Regions from separate parts of the Amphritea sp. GJ51-11 genome, predicted to be linked through region 2. Evidence: predicted binding sites of a transcription regulator. Region 2 holds the regulator's gene; each other region holds the start of a gene.
The links. Region 2 encodes sigma-54, which starts transcription at its own class of promoters, with help from an activator protein. Its sites were predicted from a motif close to TGGCACNNNNNTTGCTNT; they were not measured.

Region 1 (6,049 bases), 1.2 Mb from region 2:
GGCAATATTACTCAGACTAACCATAAACCGGCACAAAGAGTTTCTGTGCCATTATTCACAATAAAACCGTCTCGCTTCCCGAAACCGTGCGAACGTGGAAGCTCAGGCCAGATCAAGACAGCTCATAGCGTGATCAGTTCTCCAGCTCTAATCGCTCGATTAGTTGCTTAATACTCAGGTCCGAGCCAACATATTTACCGCTCATCCGCAGGCAGCCTTGCTGAGTAAGCCGAGCCATCTGGCCAGTTGTGCGTACTCCTTCAGCCATCACCCCAAGATCGTTCTCTTGGGCTATGGTCAACAGCTTACTTACGGCGCGGATGGCATCATCATCACGCATCTGCTGTTCCACCAGCGCGGCGTTCATTAACAACATATCGGGCAATAGCCGGGCAGGCAATCGATCGAGCGGGTGCTGCTGCGGGTCGAGTAAAATCAACACCCCCAGCGCTTTAAACTCGTCCACCTCTTCGGGAAAGAGTTGTAACTGTTCATAACTTAAGCTGATCATCAGCCGCTGGGGTGGAATCTCTGCTTTGACCATCTGGCGAATGATCTGGGCGATAACATCAGCTGAAAAGAGTTCTTCATCTTGCAACCGAAGACAGAGATGATTAAAGGGTTCAAAACGATGCCAAAGGCTGATCAAGGGTAACAACTGCTGTTCTAGCTGTTCATGGTAATCATGTAACAAACCATAGCGGGACAACTGCGGGATAAACTGCTCGGGGGTCAAAATACCCTGCGTCGGATGATTCATCGTTAGCGCAACATCGGCGGCCACAAGGTGATGCCCCTGAAGCGAATAAAACGGATTAAAGCGCAGTTGCAACCAACCATCGGCCACTCCCTGGCTCAGGGTCTCCCGACTGAACACCGTACCACTGCCCAAGGTGGCATCATACATCCGAAAGCCGTTATGGCTATCGGGGGTACGTAATACCAATCGCGCCCGATCAAGCATTAATTCAGCACTCAGACTGCCGCCCTCCGCCAAGACACCACCCATAGCGTAATCTGCCAATGCCGGTTGTTCTGTTTCATCAACTCGTTCGAGCAGCACTCCCGACATACGTTCCGCAAACTGCTCAAGCACCATTTCATCCGAGCAATCATCCAGCACAAACACAAAGTTGCGCTCCTGATCTATCGCCAACAGATCGCCCTCTCGCACCTGAGCGCTCAACTTAGCCGCAATCGCCGCCGTCAACGATTCGCGGTCCTCCTCGGCCACCTGCAGTTGTAAGAGGATAATGCCTCGCCCTCGATGCCCCAGACTATCGCGCAATAACTGCTGATTAAGCCGTTCAAGCAACATATATTCATCTGGCAAGCCGGTCAGAGAATCATAACTAACATGACTAAAGCGGCTTTGATCACCATAAGCGCTACTGATATCGGAAAACTGAGCCACAAAACCATCGATCTCACCACTTTCATCTCGCTGGGCCATCAGACTGTACCAAGCGGGATAGCTATGACCATCTTTGTGGCGGTTCCATAACTCACCTTCCCAATAACCTTTCAACATCAGTTGCTGCCACAGATGGTCAAACATTTCTGCGGCGATATTCCGGTTCGTGACAATACCAGGGCCTTGACCAACAACATCCTCAAAGGCGTAGCCGCTAATTTCAGAAAAGCTCGCATTCACGCGATAGATACGGTTATCTTCATCCAGCAGCATAACCGCCTGCGGGGTATAGTCGAACAACCCCTGTTCCGGGTGCTGAGCAAACATCCGCCCGGCGGCTTGACCCGTGCGCATCGCATTAACGATAAACAGCTCAGCCACCGAGTTCCAGCAAATTTCTAGCTGTAACCATAACCCAGCATCTTCAACAAACGGCTGCCACGAGAGTGTGGCCGTGCCTTGAGAACGCGCCAACATCATGCCATGCTGGAGTTCAAAGAGGCTTTCTTCCCCATGCACTCGAGCCAAGGGAACGCCATTCAGCTCTCCCTGCCACCCCACCATGCCGGTGTATTCCTGAGTAGCAAACTGATAACTGAGATCAGGCAAGATGCAGGCATACATGGGCAGATGCATAAAGACTCCTTAAAGCGGCGCGATAATATAGTGGCTTAAACGTATGTGATTGAGACGAGTGGATTTAACCGCCGGCTTGATTTAACTGCTGTTCCAGTCGCTCAATCTCTGACTGTAACTGCTCTAGTTTAGCGCGACTTCGAGCTAACACCGCACTTTGGGCGTCAAACTCTTCACGGGTGACCAGGTCCATCCGGTTGAACGCGCCCTGCAATAGCGCATGAAGCTGTTGCTGCCGTTCTGATTCAGCGGAACTTTGTCGGGTTTGCTCGAATAACTGCCCGATCTGCTCACTGATACCTTCCAGTATTTTATGATTAATCATATTTTATATGTCCACATAGTATCTGCTGATTATCGTCATAACACTATAACAATAAACGGAAAATTAGCCGACTCTCCGCTTTCTAAAGATTGATTTTTCGCACTTACGCACCAAAACAGGGCCTGCACAACAATTGTGCACCAGCACCTCCTCAATAAATACTACATTCCTCCGGAAAAACCGGCCAGACTCAAACAAATAACAACTAATACATTGTTTTACATAGGTATTTAAATTTATGGCACGTGCAGTGCTTTGTATCAGCCATACCGTTTATCGCTACGTTGATAACCAACGTGGCACTTTACAACAGTTTTATTTAGTGGAGATCAGATCCCATGAAACTCATCTCAGCAATTATCAAACCATTCAAACTGGATGACGTGCGTGAAGCACTTTCCGAAATCGGCGTACAGGGTATTACTGTCACCGAGGTGAAAGGCTTCGGCCGTCAGAAAGGTCATACAGAACTCTACCGTGGCGCAGAATATGTTGTCGATTTTCTGCCCAAAGTAAAGGTCGACGCGGCTGTGGAGGACGGCATCGTTGATCAGGTAGTTGAAGCGATTAGCAAAACGGCGCAAACCGGAAAAATCGGCGACGGTAAGATTTTCGTTATGCCAGTTGAAGAAGTGATCCGGATTCGTACCGGTGAAACAGGCAACAGCGCTCTGTAAGCAACCTTTTTACAACCGAAAACAACTCTAAGCATAGGCTTCAGGGGGAAGTGATGGAAAACCAAATTTTTGAATTACAATATGCAATGGACACCTTTTATTTCTTGGTGTGTGGTGCATTAGTTATGTGGATGGCGGCAGGTTTCGCCATGCTCGAAGCCGGTCTAGTACGTTCGAAGAACACCACTGAGATCCTTACCAAAAACGTAGCCTTGTTTGCTATCGCTTGTATCATGTACTTGGTCTGCGGTTATGAACTGATGTACGGCGGCGGTATCTTCCTGAGCGGCATTGAAGAAGTTGATGTCACTCAAGTATTAGCTGACTCAGCTGAAGAAGGTTTTGATGGCGGCGCAGTATACTCCAGTGCTTCTGACTTCTTCTTCCAGGTGGTATTTGTTGCTACCGCAATGTCGATTGTCTCTGGTGCGGTTGCCGAGCGTATGAAGCTCTGGGCTTTCCTCGCATTCGCAGTGGTCATGACCGGTGTCATCTACCCTATGGAAGGTGCATGGACTTGGAACGGCGATGACGTTTTCGGCATGTACAACCTAGGTGACCTTGGTTTCTCTGACTTTGCCGGTTCTGGTATCGTTCACATGGCCGGTGCTGCTGCAGCGCTTGCTGGTGTACTACTGCTAGGCGCTCGTAAAGGCAAATATACTGCTAACGGCGTGAGTGCTATCCCTGGTGCCAACCTACCATTAGCGACACTGGGTACATTCATCTTGTGGATGGGTTGGTTCGGTTTCAACGGTGGTTCTGTACTGAAACTCGGTGATGTCGCTAGTGCACACTCTGTTGCCATGGTATTCCTTAACACCAATACTGCTGCTGCCGGTGGTGCTATTGCAGCACTGATTACCGCTCGCCTACTGTTCGGTAAAGCAGATTTGACCATGCTACTGAACGGCGCGTTAGCCGGTTTGGTGGCTATCACTGCTGAGCCTTCTACCCCAACCGCACTGCAAGCAACGCTGTTTGGCGCGATCGGTGGTGTACTGGTTGTGTTCGCTATCATTACTCTGGATAAACTGCGCATCGATGATCCTGTAGGTGCCATCTCTGTTCACGGTGTTTGTGGTCTACTGGGTCTGCTGCTAGTACCTGTCACCAATGGTGATTCAAGCTTCAGCGGTCAGTTGATCGGCGCAGCCACTATCTTTGCCTGGGTATTCGGTACCAGCCTGATCGTTTGGGCCATCATTAAAGCGGTTATCGGTCTGCGTGTGACTGAAGAAGAAGAGTATGAAGGTGTCGATATCGCTGAATGCGGTATGGAAGCTTACCCTGAATTTACCAACGGTAAATAAAACCGACGGTCGAAAATAAAAACAATACGGTATAAGGGGAGCCTCGGCTCCCCTTCTGACGTTTTATTAACTTATTGATTCTGGGTATACTAGGCCCAAGATTGATCTCCAACCGTCTGAGGCCTGCAGGAATACCCTGTCAGAACAACAGATCCAAGCGAGGATATAAATGATGAAACTGGTAAGTGCGGTAATAAAACCGTTCAAACTGGATGATGTACGTGAAGCCCTGTCAGAAATTGGCATTCAGGGTGTCACTGTCACAGAAGTAAAAGGCTTTGGACGTCAAAAGGGGCATACCGAGCTTTACCGCGGCGCAGAGTACGTTGTAGATTTTCTCCCTAAAGTGAAAATTGAAGCGGCTATCGCGGATGACTTGGTTGATCAAGTAATTGAAGCGATCGCCTCAACCGCCAATACCGGCAAAATTGGTGATGGCAAAATTTTTGTCACACCTCTTGAGCAAGCGATCCGTATCCGTACAGGTGAAACCGGTACTGACGCGCTTTAAACCACCCGATAATATGATTTTTTAAAGGCACTCATTGAGTGCCTTTTTTACGTCTGAAAAATAAAATTTCCGCCCCATTCGCCGCCAGCGTCTAAACTGAAAGGCAAGTCTCTGACAAGCGAGGGGGATGGATACAATGATTAACCGTAAAATGTTTGCTGATGTGATGGTGCCCAACTATTCGCCAAGCCAGATGATTCCGGTTAAAGGCGTCGGTTCACGGGTTTGGGACCAAGCCGGCAAAGAGTACATCGATTTCGCCGGCGGTATCGCAGTTAACGCGTTAGGCCATTGCCACCCGGAAATAGTGAAAACATTACAACAGCAGGGCCAAGCTCTCTGGCACCTGAGCAATGTATGGACCAATGAACCCGCACTAACACTCGCCCAGCAGCTATGCGATGCTACCTTCGCCGAGCAGATTCTATTTGCCAACTCAGGGGCGGAAGCCAATGAAGCCGCGCTAAAATTGGCCCGCATCTACGCCAAACAGCACTTTAGTCGCGATAAAACCAACATCATTGCATTCGACAACAGCTTTCACGGTCGCACTCTGTTTACCGTCACCGCTGGGGGACAAGCGAAATATACCGAAGGCTTCGAGCCTCTCCCGGGGGATATTACCCACCTCCCCTTCAATGGCCTCGCCGCACTTAATGCCCACATATCAGAAAAAACCTGCGCCGTGATTGTCGAACCGATTCAAGGTGAAGGTGGAATTATCCGGGCTCAGCCGGCTTTTCTCGAAGGCTTACGGACACTCTGCTCCCAACATAACGCGCTGTTGATTTTTGATGAGATTCAAACCGGCATGGGCCGTACTGGCGAACTATTTGCCTATCAGGGTTATAACGTTACACCCGACATCCTCACCTCTGCCAAAGCATTAGGCGCCGGCTTCCCTATCGCGGCGATGCTCACCACCCGAGAAATCGCCGCCAGTTTTACCGTTGGTACCCATGGAAGCACCTATGGCGGTAACCCGCTGGCCTGCGCCGTCGCGTCTAAAGCATTGGAGCTCATTAATAACCCCACCCTGTTAGAGGGGGTAAAGCAACGACAGCAACTATTTGCTAATGGCCTGCAGCAGTTGAATAACAAAATCGGGCTGTTCCAAGATATTCGCGCAGAAGGCTTACTCATCGGTTGTGAGCTGAAACAAACTTGGCATGG
Region 2 (6,049 bases):
ATACTGTCTCTGAGTTCATAGAGTGACAGGTGGGTTGTATCAATACGGATATTGGCTAAATCGGATACCGGTTCGAGTAACTTTTTTTCATAGCTGATCGCCTGCTGTAAACCTTGGGAATCATTGGACAGGGGGTGCTTACGCCGAGTCGTACTGTAGCGTTTTAGCAGGGTTGTCTCTGAACTATCGAGGTAGAGTATTTCGCAGTCTAGTGCGTCTATTTCCCTCAGTTGTGTATAAATATCGGGAAACTGTTTCAGGTTGCTGTGTTGGTTACGGGCATCGATACTGACGGCAAGCTGATTAGGATGGTCTGGGTCGGATAAAATCTGATTGACCAAGTCAGGTAGCAGCGGGGCGGGAAGGTTGTCGATGCAGTAGAAGTTAACATCTTCCAGTGCTTGCAGGGCGGTTGATTTACCTGACCCTGAGCGGCCGCTGATGATAACTAGTTTCATCTGGCTAGACCTGCCTAGCTCCGGTGGCGACAGTGAAGAGTTCTTCAGCTGAGCCCGCGTTTCTAAGTTGCTGACGGAAGGATGCCTGACTGAATAGCTCGGCAAGATTACCCAGCGTTTGTAGATGTTGATCACAGGCTTCGGAGGGCACCACCAGAACGAAGAGTAAGTCGACCGGGCTGCCATCAATGGCATCGAAGTCGATCGGTTCTTTTAACTGAATAAGTAGCGCAGTGGCTTTCTCACACTCATCCAGACGACAATGGGGAATGGCCACGCCTTCACCGATGCCTGTACTGCCGAGTCTTTCACGGCCAAGTAGGCCAGCAAAGATCGTTTCAGTTTCAAGCTCAGGGTGCAGATCGGAAATCTGTTGGCTGGCAATTTCGAGGATACGTTTTTTACTACCCCCTCTAGAGCACAGAGTACTCCAGAGGGCGCTAATAATTCTGAAATTAGCATCGTATAATAGTTACTTGTGAGTTTTCATCTTTTCTTTGTGTTTAATGATCTGACGGTCAAGCTTGTCGATCAACCCATCGATGGCGGCGTACATATCTTCTTGTTCGTCGGAAGCAAACAGCTGACCACCGGCTACGTGAATTTCACCATCAGCTTTTTGGCGCGTCTTCTCAACGCTTAGAGTTACCTGTGCATTGGTGATGTTATCGAAATGCCGCTCCAGCTTCTCAAATTTATTCTGAACATACTCATTCAGGGAATCAGTCAATTCTACGTGGTGACCGGTAATATTGATCTGCATGGTAATCTCCTAGTGTTATTGTACCGGGTTGCCGCCCGGTTCCCATGATAAAAAAAGTCATTAAACTAAACGTTTTCGTTCATTAGAAGGTGGAATGCTAAGCGATTCTCTATATTTTGCAATGGTTCTTCGCGCAACATTGATACCTTGTTCCTCAAGCAGTTGGGCAATCTTGTTATCGCTTAAGGGTTTTGTTGGACTTTCAGCGACCACCAATTTCTTGATGAGCGCCCGAATAGCGGTCGATGAGCAGGTGCCACCGTTCACTGTAGTGACATGGCTGGAGAAAAAATACTTCAGCTCAAATATACCCCTTGGGGTATGCATATATTTCTGGGTGGTCACCCGAGAGATGGTCGATTCGTGCATTTCGACCGCCTCAGCGATATCGTGCAGCACCATCGGACGCATCGCCTCATCGCCATGCTCTAGAAAACCTTCTTGGCGGTGTACAATTTCACGGGTGACCTTCATTAAGGTATCGTTCCGGCTTAATAAGCTTTTGATAAACCAGCGAGCTTCTTGTAGATGGTTTTTCAGATAGGTGTTGTCAGGGCTGGTATCAGCGCGTCGGATCAAATCTGCATAGCCATCATTAATGCGTAGTTTAGGCGCAACTTCCGGATTCAGGCTTACCTGCCAGACACCTTTTTCTTTGTAAACCAGCACATCGGGAATAACATATTCCGATTGCGAGCTAGTGATCATTGAGCCGGGTTTAGGGTTCAGGGTGCGGATCAGGTTGATCGCCTGTAGTAACTGTGGCTCTCGCATCCGGGCTTTGCGCATCAGCTGTTTGTAGTCATGATTACCCAGTAAGTGGATATATTGAGTGACTAGTTTTAGCGCTTCGTTGCGATATTCGGTGTCATTGGGTAGTTGCTGTAGCTGAATGGCTAGGCACTCGCTTAGATCGCGTGCGGCTACGCCGGGTGGATCAAACTGTTGGATGCGTCGCAGTACCGCTTCGATTTCATCCAGTTCAATGCCGTTAAGTTGCTCATCATCCTGCTGATGGAAATATTCCAGGATTGAATCGAGTTCAACGTTGAGATAACCGTCAACATTAATGCCGTCAATAATATTGGTGGCGATCAGTTCGTCGATGGGACTCATCGGCGTGAGGTTTAATTGCCAGTTCAGGTGATCTTGCAGGGTTTCATCCGCAGTGTCATTCGACTCCATCTCCATATCGGAGAAATCATGGGATGATGAAGATGAACTAGAGACCGTCTGATAAGTGTCTTCCCAATTACTATCGGTCGATAGTTCATTGGGAATATCTTCATTCCAGTCGCTATCGGTGGCTTGAATCTCTTCAGACTCGGTGGTTTTGGCCGATGCTGAGACGGATTCATGATTGCTGACTTCTGCATCAGAGCTCGCTTGCTCGGCGGCATTATCTGAAGCGCTATCCTCTTCCGTTACTTCTAGCATCGGGTTCGATTCTAGTGCTTCCTGAATCTCCTGTTGCAGATCAAGCGTCGATAATTGCAGCAAGCGAATCGCCTGCTGTAATTGTGGGGTCATGGTCAGATGCTGACCCATTTTTAGTTGTAACGCTTGTTTCATAGAGAGTCGCTTATATACCTGTTACAGCTTGAATTGCTCACCGAGATAGGCTTCCCTGACCTGCTGGTTGGCAAGAATATCCTCTGGCGATCCTTCTGCAAGAATATAACCTTCACTGACGATGTAAGCTTGTTCGCAAATATCCAGTGTTTCGCGAACATTGTGATCGGTGATTAAGACGCCAATCCCCTTACTTTGTAAGTGCTTTACGGTTTGTTTTATATCACTGACTGAAATTGGGTCAACACCGGCAAAGGGCTCATCTAACAAGATAAAAGTGGGCTCAGTTGCCAGTGCGCGGGCAATTTCAACCCGTCGCCGTTCTCCACCGGAGAGGCTCATTCCCAAACTTTTCGTTAGATGGGAGATATGAAACTCTTCCAGTAGTTCGTCTAATTTTTGTTTACGCTCAGTCCGGCTCAACTCTTTACGGGTTTCCAGAATAGCCATCAGGTTATCATGGACGCTGAGTTTTCGGAAAATGGAGGCTTCTTGTGGCAGGTAACCAATACCTTTTCGCGCTCGGCCGTGCATCGGCTCTTTGGTTAAGTCCAATTGATCAATTTTGATCCGGCCTTTGTCGGCTTCCACTAGCCCAACAATCATGTAAAAACAGGTTGTCTTACCCGCCCCGTTAGGCCCCAATAAACCAACGATCTGGCCGCTATCGACGCTCATCGAGACATCTTTTACAACTGCGCGGCCTTTATAGCTCTTTGCTAGGTTGAGTGCTTCTAGTCGACTCATTAGTTGTTGAGTTCCCCAGTAGCTGTAGTTTCAGATTCATCCAACGGTGTTGCTTTAGGCTGAATGACAATCTGTACACGTTCGCCGTTAGCGCTCTCATCCCTGAATGCATTTACTGTGCTTTTCTTCATATTGTAAACAATTCGGTTACCGCTAAATACATCAGCCCCTTGCGAGACTTTTGCCTGGCCGGAGATGGTTAGCTCTTTTGTACGAATATTGTAATCGAGAACCTCACCGTATGCATGGGTTACCTCTTGGTCGGCGGCAGAGCGTTGTTGGAACTCGGCGGGGCGTCCTTTGGCAATAATCATGCTGATGGTGTTGTTGGTTTGTCTTAGTTCTATGCTATCACCGCTGACTTTCATGCTGCCCTGTGTCAACAATACATCGCCTTTGTAGAGAGTGATGCCGGTTTGATCATTACGCGTCGCGCTGTCTGCTGTGATGTGAATTGCTTTGTTGGCATCACCGGGTAGAGCCATTGCCACCGGTTGCCAGCTGAGCAGGACCACGCATAAGGCTTTGCTTATACGGTTAATTAACATGATATACCCCGGTAACGTCTGACAGGAGGTTAAGAATGCCACTGTCGGTGTCGATTGTCATGCCCACGCTGGTGGTTGTGCCCGAAGGGCTTGTGATAGTCACCAGCTTATCGGTCTTGGCAATATTGTCTTGTGGCTGAATAATTAATGTTTCGGTACGTAGGCTGTTTGCCACTGCCATATTAGGGTTGTCTTGAAATAATACCTCGCCTTCGAGAATAACGCTGTCATCGTTGTCGCTGATGAGTCCTCTGAGGCTGCTGATCTTACGCGTGGGCTGCTGAGTGTTGTATATTTGCATCTCAGGATTGGTCACTAATATCTGTTGTGAAGCCGGCTGATGTTCCAGCTGAGTTGAACTTAATTGCTGCTTTAGCTGACCGCTCGGCGCAAAGTCTCTGATCCGTCCATTGACGATATAATAATCGGATTGCTGATAGGCTGGATTCGGGGCCTTTTTCAGACTAACGGAGTGACGTTCAGTATCCATCCCCAAATAGATAACCGCAGGAATCAGAATAGCAGCGGCTGCAATTAGCCGGGCGCGTCCGGTCAGCATTTATAAATACTCGTTGAACAGGGCTTCCAGTTTGCCCTGGCCTGCCAGAATTGTTTCGCAAAACTCACGGCCCGCACCGTTGCCTGCAGTACGCTGGGTACACCAGTCGGCATGCGCGGCAACCAATGGATGACCACCATTGACGGTGGCGCCAAAGCTGACGGCGCGAATGGCAGCGAGATCGGGTAGGTCGTCACCGATATAAGCCGTTTGTTGTGCGCTAAAGCCGGTATCCTGCCAGAGTTCTTGCAAGGCGGTGAGTTTATCTTCCCGTCCCTGATAGAGGTAATCGATTCCCAAGGCTTCGGCTCGGCGTTCAACTTGAGGTGAACAGCGACCGGTAATGATGGCGGTTTTGATGTCACCTTGGGCGAGCAGTTTTATACCGAGCCCATCTAAGGTATTGAAATTCTTAACTTCGCTGCCATCGGCTAGGAAGTTGAGCTTGCCATCGGTGAGTACACCATCGACATCAAATACCACCAATTTGACCGTTTGTAACTTGCCAATCAATGCTTCATTAAGGTCGTTGGTGAGCTTTTTAACTACAGATGCTGGCATCAGATGACTCCCGCTTTGAGCATGTCGTGCATATTTAAGGCGCCGACTGGGCGACGGGCATCATCAAGTACGATCAAGGCGTTAATCTGTTTGTCCTGCATAATTTGCAGGGCTTCAGCCGCGAGTATATCGCTGGTCACGGTAGTGCATTCGGTGGTCATTACCTCGGTAATCGGAGTGCTTTTCATATCCACGTCATGATCAAGCGTACGACGTAGGTCACCATCGGTAAATACGCCTTGTAGAACGCCTGTATCGTCGACGACGGTGGTCATGCCCAGGTGTTTGTGGGTGACTTCCATCAGCGCTTCTTTGAGCATAGTAGAATGAGTGACTTTCGGGATGTCATCGCCACTGTGCATAATGTCGGATACTTTTAACAGCAGGCGTCGTCCTAAACTACCACCGGGGTGAGAGAAGGCAAAGTCTTCAGCACTGAAGCCTCTGGCTTCTAACAAGGCGATGGCCAGAGCATCACCGATGACCAGTGATGCGGTGGTGCTGGATGTCGGTGCCAGCCCCAGAGGACAGGCTTCTTGGCGGATGGCGACATTCAGGTTGGCATCGGCGCTGCGCGAGAGAGTTGATTCAGGGTTGCCAGTAATGCTGATCAGCGGTGCTTTCATCCGTTTGATGAGTGGCAATATCGATAGGACCTCGCTGGTTTCTCCCGAGTTCGATAGGGCGATAACCACATCCGCACGGGTAATCATACCTAGGTCGCCATGGCTGGCTTCACCGGGGTGTACAAAGAATGACGGTGTTCCTGTGGAGGCCAATGTCGCAGCAATTTTGTTGCCGATATGGCCGCTTTTACCCATGCCCGTGACGATGACCCGCC
Region 3 (6,049 bases), 590 kb from region 2:
GGCGGCAAAGAAGCCGGCTAATACGGTGATCAGGCTTGTGCCGATTTGATCGATAAAGGTGGGTTTGCCGGTGTAGGGGCGAGTTTTAACCACGGCGTCGGGGTTCTTTTCCAATTTTTTGGCATTACGAACATCTTGGCGCTGATGGAAAGCCACCTCTTTTTGCCGTTCGCGATTATGCTCTGATAATAGATTGAGGCTTTGCTCATAAACCTGTGTGGGACCGGGAAATTCACCTAACGAGGTGTGGATATTGCGGGCGGCGATATTCCAGATAAACAGAAAGATCAAAATACCGCTCAAGGGAACCACTAGGGCTTTGACTAGCTGGGCTAGGCTTAGCTTTTCGGGCAAGCCCAGTGGTTTTAATAGTTTTAATGCGATGCTGCTCATAGTCAATCTCCAATGGGGTGCCCATAGGCCACCCTTTGGTTTTCTATCGGTTTTGGCTGGGCGCTGCGGTGTTGATGCAGCGCTACAGATTAAATTTCACTGTCGGGTTTTAGACCGATTTTAAACTTCGTCAGATATTGGTTAGGTTGTGTGCCATCGTAGGTGATGTTATCGATAAAGTGCGTTTGCGGTGGTTTGAAGCCAGATTCAGACGTGAAATCAGGGAATTCATTGCTGGCGATCTTGCCTTCTGCGATTAGCTCGTTAGCGGCTTGGGCATAGATATCCGGACGATAAACCTTTTTCGCGGTGTCCATAAACCACTCATCCGATTTAGGCTCGGCGATCTGTCCCCAGCGGCGCATCTGGGTGAGATACCAGATAGCATCGGAATAATAGGGGTAGGTGGCGTTGTGGCGGAAGAATACGTTGAAGTCGGGTACTTCGCGCTTATCGCCTTTTTCGTATTCAAAGGTGCCGGTCATTGAGTTGGCAATAACATCGTAATCGGCACCAACATATTCCGGCCGAGAGAGAATCTCTACTGCCTCTTTTCGATTACCGTTATTGTTGTCATCCAGCCACTTGGCGGCTCTAATCATCGCTTTTACAACGCGGATATGGGTGTTGGGGTATTTATCGGCCCAGCCTTTAGAAACACCGAAAACTTTCTCGGGGTTGTCTTTCCATATTTCATAATCGGTCACGACCGGGACACCGATCCCTTTAAATACTGCTTGTTGGTTCCACGGCTCACCGACGCAGTAGCCATAGATCGTACCGGCTTCCATGGTGGCGGGCATCTGTGGGGGGGCGTCACAGAGAGCAGGGCATCGGCATCGATCTGGCCCGATGAGTCGCCTTTATGGGGGGCGTAATATCCGGGGTGAATACCGCCGGCGGCGAGCCAGTAGCGTAGCTCGTAGTTGTGAGTCGACACGGGGAATACCATGCCCATATTGAACGGCTTGCCTTGTTCTTTATAAGCATCGACAACCGGCTTTAGCGCATCGGCCTTAATCGGGTGAATCGGTTTGCCCTCGGCGTCTTTGTCAATATAGGGCTTCATCTGTTTCCAGATATCGTTAGAGACTGTGATGGCATTACCGTTAAGGTCCATACTGAACGCGGTAATAATATGTGCCTGGGTGCCAAAACCGATGGTGGCACCTAATGGTTGCCCTGCCAGCATGTGGGCACCATCCAGCTGACCATCGATCACCCGATCGAGCAGTACTTTCCAATTCGCCTGGGCTTCGAGTTGCACATACAGCCCCTCATCTTCGAAGTAGCCTTTCTCATAAGCCACCGCTAATGGTGCCATATCTGTCAGCTTGATAAAGCCAAACTTGAGATCCTCTTTCTCCGGTTCACCGACAGCGGCCTGTGCAGCGCTCAGCGTTAGCAGGCTGCCGATCGCCACTGCGCCGAATGTTTTGACTGCGTTTTGTAGCAGTGTGCGGCGTCCCATCATGTTAGAAAGCAGAGTGTGAGTCATGTTTGTGGCTCCTGAGTTTACAAAAACGAGTCAAAAAAAAACGCCTGCCCCTTCCGATAAAGCTATCAGTAAGAGCAGACGTCGTTGTCATGTGTGAAACCAAGCTAGGTGGTTTCAAGTATTTATATTTATTGCGTTAGATATAGCAGGTGCTGTGCCATGTTTTTAAAAACTATTTATTATCAGTATCTTAGTGGTTTTTGGTGTTTTTATAAGATCCTTGGAAGATATAAATCGCACTTAAACGGTGCTGATAATGCTTTTTAGCACCCAAACAGCGCCAATTGAACATGGCTCTAAGCTCAAGGACTGTTTGGATCAAAGGTGCCACCGTTAAAAAATAGGTCACTGCCCATGGTGACAACCCCCGCGGTACCTTGTAACACCCAGTCGTTGTCGTGAAAGCCCTCCGGTTTAAAGTCGATTGTCGGATGGGAGATACGCATTTTATCCGCCACGTTGCGGTATAAATCGGGTCGATAAACCTGACAGGCGATCTGTTTTAAATCGGCTTGAGGCTCTATTAACTGCTGCCATTGGCGCATCTGCTTGAGGAACCAAAGTGCATGGGAGCGCCATGGATAACTGGCAGCATAACGGTAAAAGTGGCGGTTACCCTGCTTCAGTTTTGGCTGAGATAGCATCGATAGCGCGGGGCCTAAATAGGCGTTGCCGAGTAAAATATCCAATGCCTCGTCACTATTTTGCGGCTTATCGAGCCATTCTGAGGCGCGAATAAGCGCGCAGATCAGTGCCTGATGGGTGGCGGGGTGGGCGTCATGCCAGCTTTCTAACACGGCGAAAACTTTGTCAGGGCAGTTATTCCAGATCTGATAACCGGAGATGACCGGGCTACCGATGCCCATCTCTTGAGCAACGGAGTTCCAAGGCTCGCCAGCACAATAACCATCGATTAAGCCCTTCTTCATGGTCACTGCCATCTGTGGCGGCGGCACAACTGTTAGATTGATATCGTTATCGGGATCAATACCCGCCGCGCTGAGCCAGTAACGCAGTAGATAGCTGTGTGCCGAATAGGTATATACCATTGCGAGTGTTATTTTGGGCCGGCCACTGGCTTTACGGAACGCTACCAGTTGTTTTAACCCTGCAGCCGAACTGTCTCCCGGTGAGTGACCAAGTTCATCAATTTCGGCCAATAGTTCACGGGATAGGGTGATAGCGTTTCCGTTTAAACCAATACTAAACGCCGTGATCATAGGCACTTTAGGTGACCCTAGCCCGAGAGTGGATGCCAGCGGGATACCGGCAAGCATCTGCGCACCATCTAAAAGTCCTAACATCACTTTATCGCGTATTGAAGCCCACGAGCCTTCGCGGCTTAACTGCACGTTGAGCCCTGATTCACTGAAAAAACCTTTCTCTTTTGCAATGACCAGTGGTGCGCAATCCATCAGTGGTAGAAAGCCCAAGGTCAGATCGGCTTTTTCCGGTGAGTCTAATGTTGGGCTGTGTATTAATGTCATAATGGTTTGCCCTTGCTTAACTCAGCATCTCGAGTACTGAAATTATATTTTTAGCTATCTGTGTCATGGTTTTACCCTGATCCATGGCCATCTTACGCATGGCACTGTACGCCTGATCTTCAGTGCATTTTTGGTGCTTCATAATCAGGCGCTTAGCTTGTTCTAGTTGTTTTCGATCTTCTAGTTCACTGCGGACATCATGGAGTTCGTTGCGCAGGGCTTGAAACTCTCTAAAACGGGCCGCCGCGACATCCATAATTGACTGAATTCGCTCGGGACTCATGCCATCGACGACGTAAGCGCTAACACCTGCTTTAATCGCTTTTTGAATCGTCTGGCTGTCGCCTGATTCGGCAAACATCACCACGGGGCGGGGGATATGGCTATTGAGAGTGGCCATATGTTCCAGCACGTCACGGTCGGGGGAATCTAGCTCGATAATAATGATATCCGGACGGATCTGCTCCACCCGGGCGATCAGCCCTTCGGTATCATGTAGGCGACTGACAACGTCATAGCCTTGATCGGTCAGCGCCTGTTCCAGCAGGGCCGAGCGAGCGGTGTCCTTATCAATTACCAATACCCGTTCGGGCTGTGATTGCGTTATGGTCATAGGGATTTTTCTTATTAAAGTTACTCATGGTACTGCACGTAGCGTGCCAGCCTTTGGTGCAGTCGCCCTAAGAGCATCGTTAATATTGTTAAATAGGCGGCCATATCCTGATGTCATAGCGTTTGGTCGTGAACACAGGGTAGGGCCTGGATAACATGGGGGGTGTTGATGTGGATGATATTTGCACTTTTATGGTGCGGTTAAGTGCGAGAGTAAGGAGGCAAGTCAGCCGTGATTGTGATTACGGTAGGCGCTTATCGGTCAAGCAGGTATAATGCCGGGCAATTTCCCCTAAATCAGTCTGGATGCATATTTTCTGATGACCGTACGTACTCGTATCGCACCGTCTCCAACCGGTGATCCGCACGTAGGCACCGCCTACATCGCTCTGTTCAATATGGCTTTCGCCCGTCAGCACGGAGGAGAGTTTATCCTGCGTATTGAGGATACCGATCAGACCCGTAGCACCGCTGAATCAGAACAGATGATTCTTGATTCACTGCGCTGGCTGGGCCTTGAGTGGGCGGAAGGCCCGGATAAGCCTGGTCCTTTTGGTCCTTACCGTCAAAGCGAGCGAGGCGATATCTATCAACAGCATACCCAGATTCTGCTCGATAAGGGACATGCGTTCAAATGTTACCGCACCTCTGCGGAGCTGGATGAACTGCGTAACGAACGTCGCGCACAGGGTTTGCAAAGTGCACTGAAAGAGAGTGATCTAGCGCTACCGGCTGAAGAAGTGGCTAAACGCGAAGCGGCGGGCGAACCTTATGTCGTGCGTATGAAGGTGCCGGAAGAGGGCGTCTGCGTCTTTGACGATATGCTGCGCGGTAGTATCGAAGTGGATTGGGCGCAGGTCGATTGCCAGATTCTGATGAAATCTGACGGCATGCCAACTTATCACCTCGCCAACGTAGTGGATGATCACCTGATGGAGATCACTCATGTATTACGAGGTGAAGAGTGGATCAACTCCGCGCCGAAGCACCAGTTGCTGTATAGCTACTTCGGTTGGGATATGCCTAAACTGTGTCATATGCCACTGCTGCGTAACCCGGATAAATCAAAGTTGTCTAAGCGTAAGAACCCAACCAGTATCATTTACTATCAGCGTATGGGTTATATGGCCGAAGCACTGCTGAACTACCTCGCCCGCATGGGTTGGTCGATGCCGGATGAGCGGGAAAAATTCAGCCTCGAGGAGATGATCGAGCACTTCGATATCAATCGTGTATCACTGGGTGGTCCGATCTTCGATCAGGAAAAACTCAGTTGGTTGAACGGTCTGTGGATTCGTGAAGAACTGTCGGATGAACAGTTTGCCGCTGCGTTCCAACAGTGGGCGCTGAATCCTGAATACCTAATGCAGATTATTCCGTTGATTAAGCAGCGTATCGAAAAGTTCTCGGATGTCGCGCCGGTTGCAAGCTTCTTATTGTCCGGTATGTTACCGATCACCGAAGAGAGCTTTGCTCATAAGAGCCTGCAGAAAGACGATATCCGACGTATTCTGCAATTCGCATCGTGGATGCTCGACACCGAGCAGAACTGGAATAAAGATCACCTGTTCGCTCAGTTTAAAGCGCTAGGTGATGCGATGGGCTATAAAGTCCGTGACTTCCTATTCCCATTGTTTGTCGCTATCGCCGGCACCAGCGCCAGTGTTTCGGTGGTGGATTCTATGCAGATTCTCGGCCCCGATATGAGTCGCGCCCGGGTGCGTCATGCTTTGAATACTGTTGGCGGACCTTCGAAGAAAGAGACCAAAAGCTGGGATAAAGAGTATCGCGCCTTAGCTGATTCACTAGCTTAAATCACGTTCATTCAGCACCTCAAGCCCTGCGATGCAGGGCTTTTTGCGTTTAAGGCTAAGCGATTGAAATACCGTTAGCTTTTAGTTATAAAATTGCACTCAGTTTGCTTGACAGCAGGCAGGGTCATGATTAATATAGCCGCCACTTGGTTTTGGGGCCTTAGCTCAGCTGGGAGAGCGGTTCGCTGGCAGCGAACAGGTCAGCGGTTCGATCCCGCTAGGCTCCACCAATTCCAACGTAGATC

Region 1: glnK (P-II family nitrogen regulator) is a predicted target of sigma-54. The motif match lies at 2,615-2,632, and genes of this name have one in related genera.
Region 3: AC0L4K_RS05245 (ANTAR domain-containing response regulator) is a predicted target of sigma-54. The motif match lies at 4,023-4,040, and genes of this name have one in related genera.

What each region holds. Positions count from the first base shown of each region.
Region 1 is NZ_CM147881.1:4,138,088-4,144,136, forward strand. It holds gene AC0L4K_RS18720 (EAL domain-containing protein) at 134-2,050, opposite strand; gene AC0L4K_RS18725 (accessory factor UbiK family protein) at 2,115-2,375, opposite strand; gene glnK (P-II family nitrogen regulator) at 2,714-3,052, shown strand; gene AC0L4K_RS18735 (ammonium transporter) at 3,106-4,365, shown strand; gene glnK (P-II family nitrogen regulator) at 4,538-4,876, shown strand; gene AC0L4K_RS18745 (aspartate aminotransferase family protein) at 5,004-6,049, shown strand, end outside.
Region 2 is NZ_CM147881.1:614,292-620,340, forward strand. It holds gene rapZ (RNase adapter RapZ) at 1-458, opposite strand, end outside; gene ptsN (PTS IIA-like nitrogen regulatory protein PtsN) at 463-906, opposite strand; gene hpf (ribosome hibernation promoting factor) at 931-1,221, opposite strand; gene AC0L4K_RS02665 (RNA polymerase factor sigma-54) at 1,282-2,793, opposite strand; gene lptB (LPS export ABC transporter ATP-binding protein) at 2,815-3,540, opposite strand; gene lptA (lipopolysaccharide transport periplasmic protein LptA) at 3,540-4,088, opposite strand; gene lptC (LPS export ABC transporter periplasmic protein LptC) at 4,078-4,647, opposite strand; gene AC0L4K_RS02685 (KdsC family phosphatase) at 4,648-5,208, opposite strand; gene AC0L4K_RS02690 (KpsF/GutQ family sugar-phosphate isomerase) at 5,208-6,049, opposite strand, start outside.
Region 3 is NZ_CM147881.1:1,202,471-1,208,519, forward strand. It holds gene AC0L4K_RS05230 (ABC transporter permease) at 1-393, opposite strand, end outside; partial or broken gene AC0L4K_RS05235 (CmpA/NrtA family ABC transporter substrate-binding protein) at 483-1,864, opposite strand; gene AC0L4K_RS05240 (CmpA/NrtA family ABC transporter substrate-binding protein) at 2,194-3,378, opposite strand; gene AC0L4K_RS05245 (ANTAR domain-containing response regulator) at 3,395-3,991, opposite strand; gene gltX (glutamate--tRNA ligase) at 4,311-5,804, shown strand; tRNA gene AC0L4K_RS05255 (tRNA-Ala) at 5,959-6,034, shown strand.